Regions from separate parts of the Sphingobium sp. V4 genome, predicted to be linked through region 2. Evidence: riboswitches for the same ligand, from Rfam matches in the RefSeq annotation. Region 2 holds a riboswitch; the other holds the start of a gene.
What was found. Region 2 has a riboswitch for cobalamin ahead of K3M67_RS07165 (TonB-dependent receptor plug domain-containing protein). Riboswitches for the same ligand answer to the same signal wherever they lie in the genome.

Region 1 (7,368 bases), on a different replicon from region 2:
GGCTTCGTCGATCAAGATGATCCGGTCTGTCATGGTCAAGGGGATCGAGGCGCTGACGGCCGAATGCGTGCTGGCGGCGGCGCAAGCCGATGTGCTGGACGAGGTGCTGGCATCGCTCGACGCGAGCGAGAAGGCGCGGCCCTGGGACGAACGCGCGGATTACAATCTCGACCGGATGCTGGTGCATGGCACGCGCCGGGCCGCCGAGATGGACGAAGTGGTCAGGACGCTGGAGGGCCTGGGTACCGGCGCCGCGATGACGCGCGGCACGGTCGCGCGGCAGCGGGCGATCGGCGGGCTGGGCGTGAAGGCGCCGCCCGAAGGGTTGGGCGCGAAGATTGGGGTGATTTCTGCCCCTGCGCCTCTTCTGAACCCGGCTTCGCGGGAATGACGGAATTTGCTGGGCGGGCGTGGTGCACCTGCGCTGGGCCGACGGATAAAGGTTGAGGAAAGAGACGCGATGAGCCTGATTATCGATTGCCACGGTCATTATACCGTATTGCCCAAGGGGCATGACGCCTGGCGCGAGGAGCAGAAGGCGGCGTTCAAGGCTGGTACGCCATGCCCGCCCTATCCCGAGATCAGCGACGCCGAGATTCGCGAGACGATCGAGGCGAACCAGTTGCGTCTCATCAAGGAACGTGGCGCCGATCTTACCATCTTCTCGCCGCGGGCGTCGGCGATGGCGCCGCATGTCGGCGATGAGGCGATGGCGAAGGAGTGGGCGATCCGCTGCAACGACCTGATCGCCCGCGTGGTGGCGATGTTCCCCGAAACCTTCGTTGGCGTGTGCATGTTGCCCCAGTCGCCCAAGGCGGACATGAGCAACAGCATTGCGGAGCTGGAACGCTGCGTCAACGAACTGGGCTTTATCGGCTGCAACCTCAATCCCGATCCGGGCGGCGGGCATTTCACCCATCCGCCGCTGACGGACAAATACTGGTATCCTTTCTACGAGAAGATGGTCGAGCTGGACGTGCCGGCGATGATCCATGTGTCGGGCAGCTGTAATCCGGCTATGCACGCCACCGGCGGCTATTATATCGCCGCCGACACCATCGCGTTCATGCAGTTGCTGGAAGGTGACCTGTTCAAGGATTTCCCGACGCTGCGCTTCATCATCCCGCATGGCGGCGGCGCGGTCCCCTATCATTGGGGGCGATATCGTGGTCTGGCAGACATGCTCAAGAAGCCCGATCTGTCGACGCACCTGATGAACAATATCTTCTTCGACACCTGCGTCTATCATCAGCCGGGCGTGGACCTGCTGGCCGACGTGATCGAGAACAAGAATATATTGTTCGGGTCGGAAATGGTGGGCGCGGTGCGCGGCATCGACCCGACCACCGGCTTCTATTTCGACGACACCAAGCGCTATGTCGATGCGCTGGAGATCAGCGATGAGGAACGCGCCGCGATCTTCGAGGGCAATGCCCGCCGCGTCTTCCCGCGCCTCGACGCCAAATTGAAGGAGAGGGGAATATGATAACAGAAGATCCCAAGCATCAGGATATTCACGAATATCTGGCCGAGTTCGAGGATATTCCGGGAACCCGTGTCTACACTGCCAAGCGCGCGCGGCAGGGCTATCACATGAACCAGTTTGCGATGAGCCTGATGAAGGCGGAGAATCGGGAGCGGTTCAAGGCCGACGAGCGCGCCTATCTGGACGAATGGCCGCTGAGCGAGGAGCAGAAGCAGGCGCTGCTGGACCGGGACTATAATCGATGCCTCGATCTGGGCGGCAATGTCTATTTCCTGTCCAAGCTGTTTTCGACCGACGGGATTCCGTTCGCCGAGGCGGTCAGCACCATGACCGACATGGCGTTCCCCGAATATCGGGAGATGATGATGAAGGGCGGACGCTCGCCCGAGGGCGTGCGGTCGATCAAGGCCAATGAAGCGGCGGCTGCCGCCAAGAAAGAGGATCGCTGAGATGGCACGGATTACTGCTGGCGTGGCGTCGAGCCATGTGCCGCTGCTGGGCGTGGCGTCCGACTTCAACAAGGATCGCGACGATTATTTCGGTCCGATCTTTGCCGGTTATGACTGGACCCGCGAATGGGAAAAGGCGGAAAAGCCCGATGTCGTGATCCTGGTCTATAATGACCATGCGTCCGCCTTCGACATGAAGATCATCCCGACCTTCGCGATCGGTTGTGGCGAGCGCTACAAGTCGGCCGACGAAGGCTGGGGGCCGCGCGCCGTGCCGGACGTGGAGGGGCATCCCGACCTTGCATGGCACATGGCGCAGAGCCTGATCCTGGACGAGTTCGACATGACCATCATCAACGAGATGGATGTCGATCATGGCCTGACGGTGCCGCTTTCCATGATGTTCGGCAAGCCCGATGCCTGGCCCTGCAGGGTCGTGCCGCTGGCGGTCAATGTCGTCACCTATCCGCCGCCGTCAGGCAACCGTTGCTGGGCGCTGGGCGAGGCGATCCGCAAGGCGGTCGAGAGCTTCCCCGAGGATCTGAACGTCCAGATCTGGGGCACGGGGGGCATGAGCCACCAGTTGCAGGGCGCGCGCGCGGGGCTCATCAACAAGGAATGGGACAATATGTTCCTGGACGGGCTGATCGGCGAGAGCGATCATCTGCGCCGGATTCCACATATCGAATATCTGCGCGAGACGGGCAGCGAAGGCATCGAGATGGTGATGTGGCTCATCATGCGCGGGGCGCTGGGCAAGAAGACCCGTGCACTGCACCGCCATTATCATGTGCCCTGTTCCAATACCGCGATCGGCCACCTGGTGCTACGCCCGGATAATGGCGAAGGGCTGGACATGACCGGCAGCGGCGTGGCGGCGATCGCGGCGGAGTGAGGATCAGGCGGGAGAGTGCGGCATATGCCTCACTCCCCCCACCCCCAACCCTCCCCTGAAGGGGAGGGGCCAATAATGGAGTAGTTTCCCATGCGTATAGCCCTGGCTGGTGCCGGCGCCTTTGGCGAAAAGCATCTTGATGGCCTCAAGAATATCGACGGCGTGACCGTCACGTCGATCATCGGCCGCGAACTGGACGCGACGAAGAAGGTCGCGGAGAAATATGGCATCGGCCATGTGACGACCGACCTGAACGAAACGCTGGCGCGCGATGACGTCGACGCGGTGATCCTCTGCACGCCGACGCAAATGCACGCGGCCCAGGCGATCGCGTGCATGGATGCGGGCAAGCATGTCGAGGTCGAGATTCCGCTGGCCGACAGCTGGAAGGATGCACAGGCGGTGCTGGCCAAGCAGCAGGAAACCGGCCTTGTCTGCATGGTCGGCCACACCCGCCGCTTCAACCCGTCGCACCAGTTCGTCCACAACCGCATCAAGGCGGGCGAGTTCAACGTCCAGCAGATGGACGTGCAGACCTATTTCTTCCGTCGCAAGAATATCAATGCGAAGGGCGAACCGCGCAGTTGGACCGACCATCTGCTGTGGCACCATGCGGCGCACACGGTCGACCTGTTCGCCTATCAGGCGGGCAAGATCGTGTCGGCGCACGCCATGCAGGGACCGATCCACCCGGACCTTGGCATCGCCATGGACATGTCGATCCAGCTGAAGAGCGAGACGGGTGCGATCTGCACCCTGTCGCTGTCGTTCAACAATGACGGTCCGCTCGGCACCTTCTTCCGCTATATCGGCGACACCGACACCTATATCGCCCGTTACGACGATCTGGTGAACGGCAAGGAAGAGCCGATCGACGTGTCGAAGGTCGCGGTATCGATGAACGGCATCGAATTGCAGGACCGCGAATTCATCAGCGCCATCCGCGAAGGCCGCGATCCCAATTCGAGCGTCGCCAAGGTGTTCGATTGCTATCGCGTGCTGGGCGAGCTGGAACAGCAGCTCGGCTGAGCTTGAAATCCCTTCGGGGTCGCAAGGAAGGGCGTGGCGGGTGACCGCTGCGCCCTTTTTGTGTTGCGCCTGCTATCGATGCAGCTTGGCAACGCGATGCGCCCAAGCTATGCCTCAGCCCGGCCGGTGGAGACGATCCGCCGGTCGTTGATCGCGCCGGTGCCCTTGCGAAGGGGCTGAAAATGGGAATGCGGTGAGAAGGGCTGGCTCCTTCGATTCCGCGGCTGTCCCTGCAACTGTGAGCGGTGAGCATGTTGCATAGGCTTTTCTGAAACAGGGAAAGCAGCCACTGGGCCGGACGCTAAATCATGCGAGGCCTGGGAAGGCCATGCAGCATCGCTATGACCCGCGAGCCAGGAGACCTGCCGGCGTCTGGTCGCTCTTGCCTGGTCCAGGGGATGGCCGTGGCACGGTATGCTCCGTCTGAGCGACGAAGAAGCGGCGGGGGCCGCATTGATGACGCGCGTCTGCGCCGGATGGCGTCCGGCGGAGCGCGCGGCCCCTGTCATGTCGCGCGACGCCGGAGTGTCTGTTCTGCCATGGTCCATCCCGAAATATCTTCCGCGCCGCGCCTGCGGCATCGCGTCACCGGGCTGATGGGCGCGCTGGTCGCGGCCAATGTCGCCGTCTGGCTCTGGGCCATCGCCCAGTTTCATGCCCAGCCGCTGATGCTGGGGACGGCGCTGCTGGCCTGGGGACTGGGCCTGCGCCATGCGGTCGATGCCGATCATATCGCGGCGATCGACAATGTGACGCGCAAGCTGATGCAGGACGGGCAGCGGCCCATTACCGTGGGTTTCTGGTTCGCGATCGGCCATTCCGCGATCATCGCCGTCGCCTCCGTCACCATCGCTCTCACCGCCAGCGCCCTGTCGCGCTTCGAGAGTTTCCGCGAGATCGGGGGCGTGGTCGCGACCAGCGTGTCGGCGCTGTTCCTGTTCACCATCGCGGTGATGAACCTGATGATCCTGCGGTCGGTATGGAAGAGCTTCGCCCATGTCCGAGCCGGCGGCGCCTATGTGGAGGAGGATCTGGACCTGCTGCTGGGCAATCGCGGCCTGCTGTCCCGCCTGTTCCGCCCGATGTTTCGGCTGGTCCGCCGCAGCTGGCACATGGCGCCGCTCGGCTTCCTCTTCGGGCTGGGGTTCGACACGGCCACGGAAGTCGCGATCCTCGGCCTGTCGGCGAGCCAGGCGGCGGATGGCGTGGCGATCGGCACGGTCTTGGTGCTGCCGGCGCTGTTCGCGGCGGGCATGGCGCTGGTCGACACGGCTGATGGCGTGGTGATGCTGGGCGCCTATGAATGGGCCTTCGTCAAGCCGATCCGCAAACTTTATTATAACATCACCATAACCCTGATCTCGGCCTTGGTCGCAATCGTCATTGGCGGGATCGAGACGATGGCGCTGGTGGGCGACAAGCTGGGACTGGACGGAGCGCCCTGGCGGATAGCCGCGGACCTGGGCGAGCATTTCAACAGCCTGGGCTTCGCCATCATCGGCCTGTTCGTCCTGTGCTGGGCGCTCAGCTTCGGGATCTACCGCTGGAAGCGCTTTGACGAGATCGAGGTGCGGGTCGCGGGCTGAACGCCATTGGCTTGGACCGAATTTTGGTCTAGGGCAGGCTCATAGATCGCGCCGGTGCCCCGCGAGGGGCTTCAAATAGGAATGCGGTGCGAGGGGCCTGTCCCCTCAATTCCGCGGCTGTCCCTGCAACTGTAAGCGGCGAGCGCGATGCACATGTCCTCTTGTCGAGGGCGGCCACTGGACCCACTGGTCTGGGAAGGCGTGCATCAAGCCTTGACCCGCGAGCCAGGAGACCTGCCGGCGTCTGGTCGCTCTTGCCCTGGTCCAGGGGATGGCCGCGGCACGGTAGGTTCTTCCGTCTGAGCGACGAAGCTGTGCGGCTGGGGCTGCACGGTGCGGGATGCCGGGCGCGGTCGCGCCCGCCCGTCGTCGCGCGCCGGCTGGCGTCCAGGAAGGGCGTCGGCAAGCCCCCGCCCGTCGTCGTTCCGGCGCGCGGGAGAATGATATGGCCGATTTGGCCAAGCTGCCGGTCACGATCGTCACCGGCTTTCTGGGCGCGGGCAAGACCACGCTCATCAGCCATCTGATCCGCAATGCGGGCGGGCGGCGGCTGGCGGTCGTCGTCAATGAATTCGGCACGCTGGGCGTCGATGGCGACATCCTCAAAAGCTGCGCCATTCCCGATTGCCCGGCGGAGAATATCGTCGAGCTGGCCAATGGCTGCATCTGCTGCACCGTGGCCGACGACTTCATCCCTACGGTGGAGGCGCTGCTGGCGCTGGAGCCGCGTCCGGACCATATCCTGATCGAAACATCGGGACTGGCGCTGCCCAAACCCCTGCTCAAGGCATTCGACTGGCCTGCGATCCGGTCGCGCATCACCGTCGATGGCGTGATCGCGCTTGCCGATGCGGAGGCGGTGGCTGACGGACGCTTCGCTCCCGACCTGGCGGCACTGGACGCCCAGCGGCGCGCCGATCCCGGCATCGATCATGAAACGCCCCTGTCCGAAGTATTCGAGGATCAGCTGGCCTGTGCCGACATGGTGCTGCTGACCAAGGTCGATCTGGCCGGGCCGGACGGCGTCGCCGCCGCCCGCGCGGTCATTGCGGCGGAAACGCCCCGGCCGCTGCCGGTGATCGAACTGGTCGACGGCGTGATCGACCCGCGGGTGCTGCTGGGGCTGGGCGCGGCGGCCGAGGATGACCTGGCGGGCCGACCCTCGCACCATGATGGCGAGGAGGATCATGAGCATGAGGATTTCGACAGCGTCGTCATGACTCTGGGCGAGATCGCCGATCCCGCCGACCTGGTCGCGCGGATCGAGGCGTTGGCCCGGACGCAGCGGATATTGCGGGTGAAGGGCTATGCCGCCGTTGCGGGCAAGCCGATGCGGCTGCTGGTGCAGGCGGTCGGCGCGCGGGTTCGGCATCATTATGACCGACCCTGGCGGCCGGGCGAAGCACGCGCAACGGCGCTCGTCGTGATCGCCGAGCATGATCGTATCGACGAAGCCGCGATCCGGGCCGTGTTGCAGGACTGAGCGTCGTCCATGCACGTCATCTTCCGCGAGACTCACGGGATCGAGGAAGCGGCTGTCCCGCAGGATCTGGGGCAGGCGCCCGCCGATCTTGTGCTGCTGTCCTTTTCGGACAGCGACCTCGGCGCCTTCGCGGCGGGATGGCATCGGGCGCAGGGACGATTGCCGACCCTGCGGCTCGCCAATCTGGCCGCGCTGGCGCATCCCCTGTCGGTCGATACCTATGTCGAACGGACCCTGAGCGGCGCGAAGGCGATCCTGATCCGGCTGATCGGCGGCGCATCCTACTGGAGCTACGGATTGCAGCAGGTGGAGGCGCTGGCGCGCACGCGCGGGATCGTGCTGGCGGTGTTGCCGGGCGACGGGCGGCCCGATGCGCGGCTGGACATCGCGTCGACCGTGCCGGTGACGAGGCTGCGCACATTGGCCCGGCTGTGCGACGA
Region 2 (7,368 bases):
CGCGCCAGCGGCGTGACCGTTGGCCAGGCTCCGCCCAGATGCACCTCCGCCTCGATCCCATAGACATCGCGAAGATGGCCGTTGGTAAGGACATCCGCAGGCGTGCCGTCGGCGACCAGCCTTCCCTGATCGATCAGCAGGAGCCGGTCGCAATAGCGAGCCGCCATGGTCAGGTCATGAAGGACGGCGATGACGAGCGCGCCGTCATGCGCTTGTGCGCGGAGCAGGTCCATGACGTCGATCTGGTGGCCGGGGTCCAGGCTGGCGAGCGGTTCGTCGGCGATCAGGGTGGGCGCTTCGACCGCCAGCGCCCTTGCCAGCAGTACACGTGCGCGTTCGCCGCCGGACAATTCGGTCGCGACTCGCTGCCGCAGGTCCAGCACATCGGCCCGCGTCATGGCCCGCTCGATGGCGGCGGCATCGTGCGGGCCGATCCGCGACATGGGTCCGAGATGGGGCAGGCGACCGAGGCCGACCAGGCGCTCGACCGTCAGAGGCCAGTGCAGCGTCTGGCCCTGGGGAAGATAGGCGATCCGCCGGGCGAGGTCATCGCGGCGCATGGCGGCCACATCTGAGCTGTCGATCAGGACGCGCCCCTGCGCGGGTACCAGCGCCAGCATGGCCCGCGCGAGGGTGGATTTGCCGGCGCCGTTGGGACCGACGATCCCTACCAGCGCCCCGGCGCCGAAGGTTGCCGAAACGCCGCTCAGCACCTGGCGGCGGCCCAGTGCGACGCAGACCCGGTCCAGTTCGAGCATCACCATAGCCGCCGCTCGCGCATCAGGTGGAGGAGGAAGATCGGGATGCCGAGAAATGCTGTCACCACGCCCAGCTTCAACTCGTTCGCCGTGTCGATCAACCGCACCGCCATGTCTGCGAGGGTCAGCAATGCCGCGCCGCCCAGCGCCGAGGGCAGCAGGATCGCCGAAGGGCTGCGGTCCGTCAGCGGGCGCAGCAGATGCGGCACGATGAGGCCGATGAAACCGATCGCGCCCGACACGGCTACTGCGCCGCCCACGCCGATGGCCGTGCCCAGCATCAGCCGCAACCGCGTGCGGCGAAGGTCGACGCCCAGCGCCTGCGCGCCATCCTCGCCAAGGGTGAGTGCATCGAGCGATCGTGCATTCCACAGCAATAACGCCAGGCCGGCGACGATGCAGGGCAGGGCGATCCAGAGATGGTCGAACGACCGATTTTCCAGGCTACCCATCAGCCAGGTCATGATCTCCATGGCGGCGAAGGGATTGGGTGACAGGTTCAGCGCCAGGGCAATCCCGGCCTGCGCCACGGTCGCCACGGCGATCCCGGCCAGGATCAGCGTCAATGGACTTTCCGACCGACCGGCCAGCAGGAACAGCAGCAGCAGCGAGAGACAGGCGCCGCCAATCGACAGAAGCGGCAGCATCACCGGATGGATGTTTGCAAGGCCGTAATAGATCGCGGCGACCGCGCCCAGCGCCGCGGCGCTCGATGTGCCGAGCACCGACGGTTCGGCCAGAGGATTGCGCAGATAGCCCTGCATCGCGGCGCCAGCCAGCCCCAGCATAGCGCCGACGGCAAGGGCAATCAGCGTCCGGGGCAGGCGCAGTTGGAACAGGATCACGCGTGTAGCATGATCCGCCCCGCCGAAGAGCGCCGCCCAGATCCGCGCGATCGGAATGTCGACCGGGCCGAGCAGCAGCGAGCCAATGGTCGCAGCGGCCGCCACGGCCGCCAACCCGGCAAGGAGCATGGCGCGATTGTGCGTCGTCTCTGTCATCTTATCGCCTTGCCACGCATGAAGGTGCGATTATGGGAAGACGCATGTCGCGCAAGGTCTTTCTTCTCTTCGCCTGCCTGTGTGCCGCCATGGCAGGTTCCGGGCTGTTGGCCACCGCCTTCCGCGCCGCGCCCAGCGCAACCCGGCCGCCGCAGCGGATCGTGTCGCTCAACCTGTGTGCCGATCAACTGGTGCTGGCGCTGGCCGATCGGCGACAGATCGCGGGATTGACCCGCAATGCCGTCGATACCCAGATGTCGGCCGAAGCGGCAAGGGCGCGCGGATTGCCGATCCTCACCCATTCCGCCGAGCAGATACTGACCATCGGCCCCGATCTGGTGGCGGGTATGCCGGCGCGCGGCAACGCGGTTCTGACGGGTCTCGATCGTGACGTGAGGACACTTGATCTTGAGAGCGCCGACCGACTGGGCGACATTTACCGTTCGATCCGCACGACCGCAGCCGCGGTTGGGCATCGTGACAGGGGGGAGGCGATGATCGCCCGGATGCAGCGCGAACTCGCCGATCTGCCTCGTCCGGGCGCGGGACGGGTCGCCGCCTATTATCAGCGACGCGGCTTCATGACCGGCACCGGCACGCTGATCGACGACCTGATGCAGCGCATGGGGCTGGTGAACCTTGCCGCAAAACTGGGGAAGCCGGCGCTGGCGCAGGTCAGCCTGGAGGAAATGGTGGCCGCCCGGCCCGATTTCCTGATCGTGGAAAGCGCGACCGACCGCATCACCGATCAGGGCAGCGAAATGCTGCACCATCCCGCGCTGCGCGACATTCCACGCATAAGTATCCCACAGGCCTGGACGGTGTGCGGCGGTCCCAGCTACACGCGCGCGGCGCGTAGCATGGCGGATCAGATCATGCGGTTGGACGGCGCGCATCGCTGACAGGCTTCCGGAGCGATGGCGCGACGTCCCTGTCATCAGAAGGTCAGCCGCACGCCGCCATAGGCAGCGCGACCGGCGGTCGCGAAGCTGAACACTTCCTCATATTGCTCGTCCGCCAGGTTCTCGATCCGGCCGAACAGCGCCACATTGCGGGACACCCGGTAGTCGAGGCTGAGGTTTACCAGCACATATTCCCGCATCGACACGGTCACGGGGACATAGCTGGGATCGGTATAGGCGGTGTCGGTCGTCCTGCCGTTATAGCGGATCGTCAGCGTGGTCGCGAAGCGCTGGTCGGCACTCGTCACCGTGGTGTTGACGCTCGCGACATGCCTCGGCCGGCGGATTTCGCGGACGCCATCCTCCTTCGCCTTCAGCCAGGTATAGGCCAGGTCGAAGCGCAGTTGCGGCAGGGGCTGGGCGCTGACGAACGCTTCGATGCCATGCTGCTTGCTCTTCGTGTCGCGGTTGGCGGGCGTCGCGACATAGGCCGGTGCGGGATAGGAGGTATAGATTTCATTGTTCAGCGTGGAATCGAACCAGGTCGCACTGATCGTCGCCCAGCCACCGACGCTCTGCTCCAATCCCGCCTCCCAGCCTTCTGACTTTTCCGGCTTCAGGTTCGGGTTGCCGATATAGGTGCCGTCCATATAGCCATAAAGTTCGTAATAGCCCGGGTTCTTGACGCCTGTACCATAGGCGGCGCGGATGCGCGTGCCCGTGGGCAGCAGATAGCTGCCCTGGACCCGCCAGGTCGTGGTGTCGTCGAACCGGTCATTTTCGTCATAGCGCACCGAACCGCCGAGCGAGAGGCCGCCCGCCGTCAGTTCATACTGGCCGACCACGCCCAGATTGTCGGTATGCCGCTTGCCCATGAAAGCGAAGCTCGACAGGTTGCGGAAGCTTTCCCGCTCCACATCGACAGCGCCGGTAATACGGTGCGTGACCGCCTCGGTGCCCAGTGTCAGGCTGGAGGTGAGGGAGCCTTTATAGCGCCGTCCCTTGTCGCCATAGTCGAAACCATAGGAGGCATAGCCCTTGCGCGTAGTGTCCGCGAACTGGCCCGACAAGGTGCTGATCCAACGACCGTCCAGTCCCGTGATCTGCGCCGAAAGCAAGCCATAGAGCGCTTCGTTACGATACCGCACGCCGGGGCTGTCGACGGTGTAGCCGAAGAGCGGGCTGGACGGATCGAATTCGCTGTTGTTGGTGTCCGCCTTGGTCAGGCTGTAGCGTACCACGCCGGTCAGCTTGATATTGTCGGTCGGCGTCCAGTTCAGCTTTCCGCTCGTGCCCAGGCTTTGCGAGCCGATGTCCCTGCTGCCGCCGCGCGCGGTAGGATAGCCGTCCGTGTCGTAATAGGACGCGGACAGCGCATAATCGAGGGCGTCGCCGGCGCCCGCGACGCGTGCCGCGCCGCTGACGGTGCCAAAGGAGCCGCCCTCGATCCGACCCCTGATGCCCGGCGCTTCGCGGCCCGACAGGGTGATGTAGTTGATCACGCCGCCGATCGCATCGGAGCCGTAGAGTGAGGATTGCTGGCCCCGCAATATCTCGATCCGGGCGGCCGGATCGGCGATCAGCGTGCCGAAGTCATATTCGCCATAATAGGGATCGGCCGCCTCGATGCCGTCGATCAACACCAGTACATGGTTGGATTCGCTGCCGCGCAGGCGAACCTGAGTCTGGCCACCGACCCCGCCGATGCGGCTGACGGCGATGCCGGGTACGTCGCGCAGCACGTCGGACACGATCCGCGTCTGCCGCGCTTCCAGCGTGGCATTGTCGATCACCGTGACGGACGCGCCCAACTGGCTCGCCTTCACGCCCTCGCCGGAGCGTGACGCGGTGACGATGATCGCGTCGCCGGGCAGGGCGCTGGCTTCGCCGTCGGGCGCTTGCGCCAGCGCGGGCGCCGCCGCCGTTATGGCAATCAGGGAAATGGTCGTGACAAATTTCATGGAGGCCCCCTCCGAACACCGGCAACGAAGGCGGGGCCTGCCGATGCGCAGCGTGCGATCGACCGGCGCAGGACCGGCGAGCCGGCGTCATGCGCCCGCATACCCTGCGCCGAAGCGGCCCGCGCCGCTTGGTCGTCGCTCGACGGACATTCTCCGTGCCCCGGCCTTTCCCTGGACCTGGGACAATGAGCGACCCACGCCGGCAGGTCTCCTGGCTCACGGGTCGTCGCGCGATGCACACCTTCCCAGGTTTCCCCAGTGGCCGTCCCGGATCGTTCCGGAACCCGTGCATCGCGCTCACCGCTTACAGTTGCAGGGACAGCCCTGGATTTGCCGACCTCTGAACGAAGCCGCCTCACCATGTTCCCATTCAAGCCCCGAGGGGCACCGGCGCGATCATGTGGGGCGCATCTGCTCCCCACGCGCCTGCCCATAGCGCCGGGCGCCATTTTCGCAAACGGCTTTCGCGTTGGGGGGCTGGAAGCCCAGCTATGGACCCCGGGAAACATGTAAGGCGAATGGCGCCATATGCTGGACATTCCACGGGCCAGATCCTGACGCGAAAATATCCAGTGCTTTTTCGGGCTATGGGACGCATTGGGCCGTAGCGAACTTCTCATGCGGCATTTCGCCGGTTTCAGTCCGCAAGGCGTCGAGCGTCATAAGCCCGCCATCTCCGGAGAGGGATATCGCAAGCGGCCCCTTTCCGTTTGCAAAAACGGTGAAAAACCACAAAGGGGGCCAAATCGAGGGGAGCGCCATGAAGAAGCCGTGTCTGTCCATCCTGTTGTTGGCTGTCCCGACTGTCGCTTGGGCCGAAGCGCCGGGGGATGCGCCGTCCATCGTCGTGACCGGCGCGGGGCTTGACCTGCCGCCGGGCACGCCGGCCTATGGATCGGTGGTGATCGAGCGGCAGCGGCTGCTGGACAGCGCATCCGGGCGGATCGAGACGGTGCTGGGCGATGTCGCCGGCTTCCAGCAGTTCCGCCGGTCGGACAGCCGATCCTCCAACCCGTCCAATCAGGGCGCGACGCTGCGCGCGCTGGGCGGCAATGCGTCGAGCCGCACGCTGATGCTGCTCGACGGGGTGCCGATCGCCGATCCCTTCTTCGGCTATATCCCCTTCAGCGCGCTTGTTCCTGAACGGCTGTCGGTGGTGCGCGTCACCCGCGGAGGCGGCATCGGCGCCTTCGGAGCGGGCGCGGTCGCCGGCACGATCGAGATGGCGAGCGCGACCCGCGACCAGTTGCCCGATGTCGCCGCCAGCGCCTTCTACGGCAGCCGCGATTCGACCGAATTGTCGGCGACCGTGACGCCCGACCTGGACAGCGGCTATGTCTCCCTGTCGGGCCGCTGGGACCGGGGCGATGGTTTCCAGACAACGCCAAAGAGCCAGCGCAACGCCGCGACCATGCCGGCCGCCTATGATGGCTGGTCGACCAATCTGCGCGCCGTCGCGCCGATCGGCGCCACGTCAGAACTGCAATTCCGCGCAACCCTGTTCGAGGATAAGCGCACGCTGCGCTTTGTCGGCGCGGACAGCATGAGCCAAGGGCAGGATGCCAGCATCCGTTATATTTCGCGGGGGCCGTGGCAGGTCGATGCGCTGGCCTATATCCAAACGCGCAACTTCTCCAACATCGTCATTTCGTCCTCCAGCTTCCGCAAGTCGCTCGACCAGCGCAACACGCCATCCACCGGCCTTGGCGGCAAGATCGAACTGCGGCCGCCGGTGGGCGCCGACCATGTGCTGCGAATCGGCGCGGATACGCGCTTTGCGACCGGCGACATGTACGAGGACGCCTATAACGCCAATATCGCCAGCAATCCGCGCACCTTCCTGCGCCATGCCGGTGGCGATCAGCGGACGACCGGCCTGTTCGTCGAGGACGACTGGAGCATCGGAAAACTGGTGCTGACCGGCGGCGCGCGGGCGGATCGCTGGACGATCCGCAACGGCTTCTACCGGCAGGTGAGCGCCACGACCGGCGCGGCGACTGGCGGGGACTTTGCCGACCGGTCCAACTGGGAAGTGTCGGGACGGGTGGGCGCGCTCTACAAGGCCAGCGACGCACTGGCGTTACGGGCGGCGGCCTATAGCGGGTTCCGCCTGCCGACGCTGAATGAACTTTATCGCCCCTTCGTCGTCTTTCCGATCACGACACGGGCCAACGATGCGCTGGTGCCGGAAAAGCTGAAGGGGGCGGAAGCCGGGATCGACCTGACCCCGGCCGAGGGGATCAGCCTGTCGGCGACCGCTTTCTACAATCGGCTGGACGACGCCATCGCCAATGTGACGATCGACAGCATCACCCGCCAGCGGCGGAATGTCGAACGGATCGTCGCCAAGGGGATCGAACTGACGGCGGCGGCGGCCCTGGGCGATGTCCGCCTGTCGGCCTCCTACGCCTATAGCCACAGCACGGTCCATGCGCCCGGCGCGGCCTTTGACGGCTTCACGCCGGCGCAAAGTCCGCGCCATGCCACCAGCGCGACGCTGGCCTGGGCGCCGCAGCAGGGGCCGTCACTGTCGGCGACCCTGCGCTATGTCGCGGATCAATATGAGGATGATCTGCAAAGCGACGTCCTGCCCGACGCCTTGACCATGGATGCGGTCGCGCGTCTGCCAATCGGCCATGGCGTGAGCTTAGTGGCGCGTGGCGAAAATCTGTTCGACGAGGAGATCGTGACCCGCAATGCGGGCGGATCGATCGACCTCGGCACGCCGCGCACGCTCTGGATCGGC

Region 1: it holds a riboswitch for cobalamin, as region 2 does, so the genes downstream of both, K3M67_RS17290 (HoxN/HupN/NixA family nickel/cobalt transporter) here and K3M67_RS07165 (TonB-dependent receptor plug domain-containing protein) in region 2, are expected to answer to the same signal.

The regions. Positions count from the first base shown of each region.
Region 1 is NZ_CP081002.1:350,696-358,063, reverse strand. It holds gene K3M67_RS17315 (NAD(P)-dependent oxidoreductase) at 1-391, shown strand, start outside; gene K3M67_RS17310 (amidohydrolase family protein) at 461-1,486, shown strand; gene ligA (protocatechuate 4,5-dioxygenase subunit alpha) at 1,483-1,935, shown strand; gene K3M67_RS17300 (class III extradiol dioxygenase subunit beta) at 1,937-2,830, shown strand; gene K3M67_RS17295 (Gfo/Idh/MocA family oxidoreductase) at 2,921-3,859, shown strand; cobalamin riboswitch at 4,000-4,243, shown strand; gene K3M67_RS17290 (HoxN/HupN/NixA family nickel/cobalt transporter) at 4,399-5,445, shown strand; cobalamin riboswitch at 5,481-5,701, shown strand; gene cobW (cobalamin biosynthesis protein CobW) at 5,891-6,928, shown strand; gene cobN (cobaltochelatase subunit CobN) at 6,938-7,368, shown strand, end outside.
Region 2 is NZ_CP081001.1:1,403,601-1,410,968, reverse strand. It holds gene K3M67_RS07180 (ABC transporter ATP-binding protein) at 1-764, opposite strand, end outside; gene K3M67_RS07175 (FecCD family ABC transporter permease) at 758-1,732, opposite strand; gene K3M67_RS07170 (ABC transporter substrate-binding protein) at 1,804-2,661, shown strand; gene K3M67_RS07165 (TonB-dependent receptor plug domain-containing protein) at 2,697-4,622, opposite strand; cobalamin riboswitch at 4,807-5,028, opposite strand; gene K3M67_RS07160 (TonB-dependent receptor plug domain-containing protein) at 5,383-7,368, shown strand, end outside.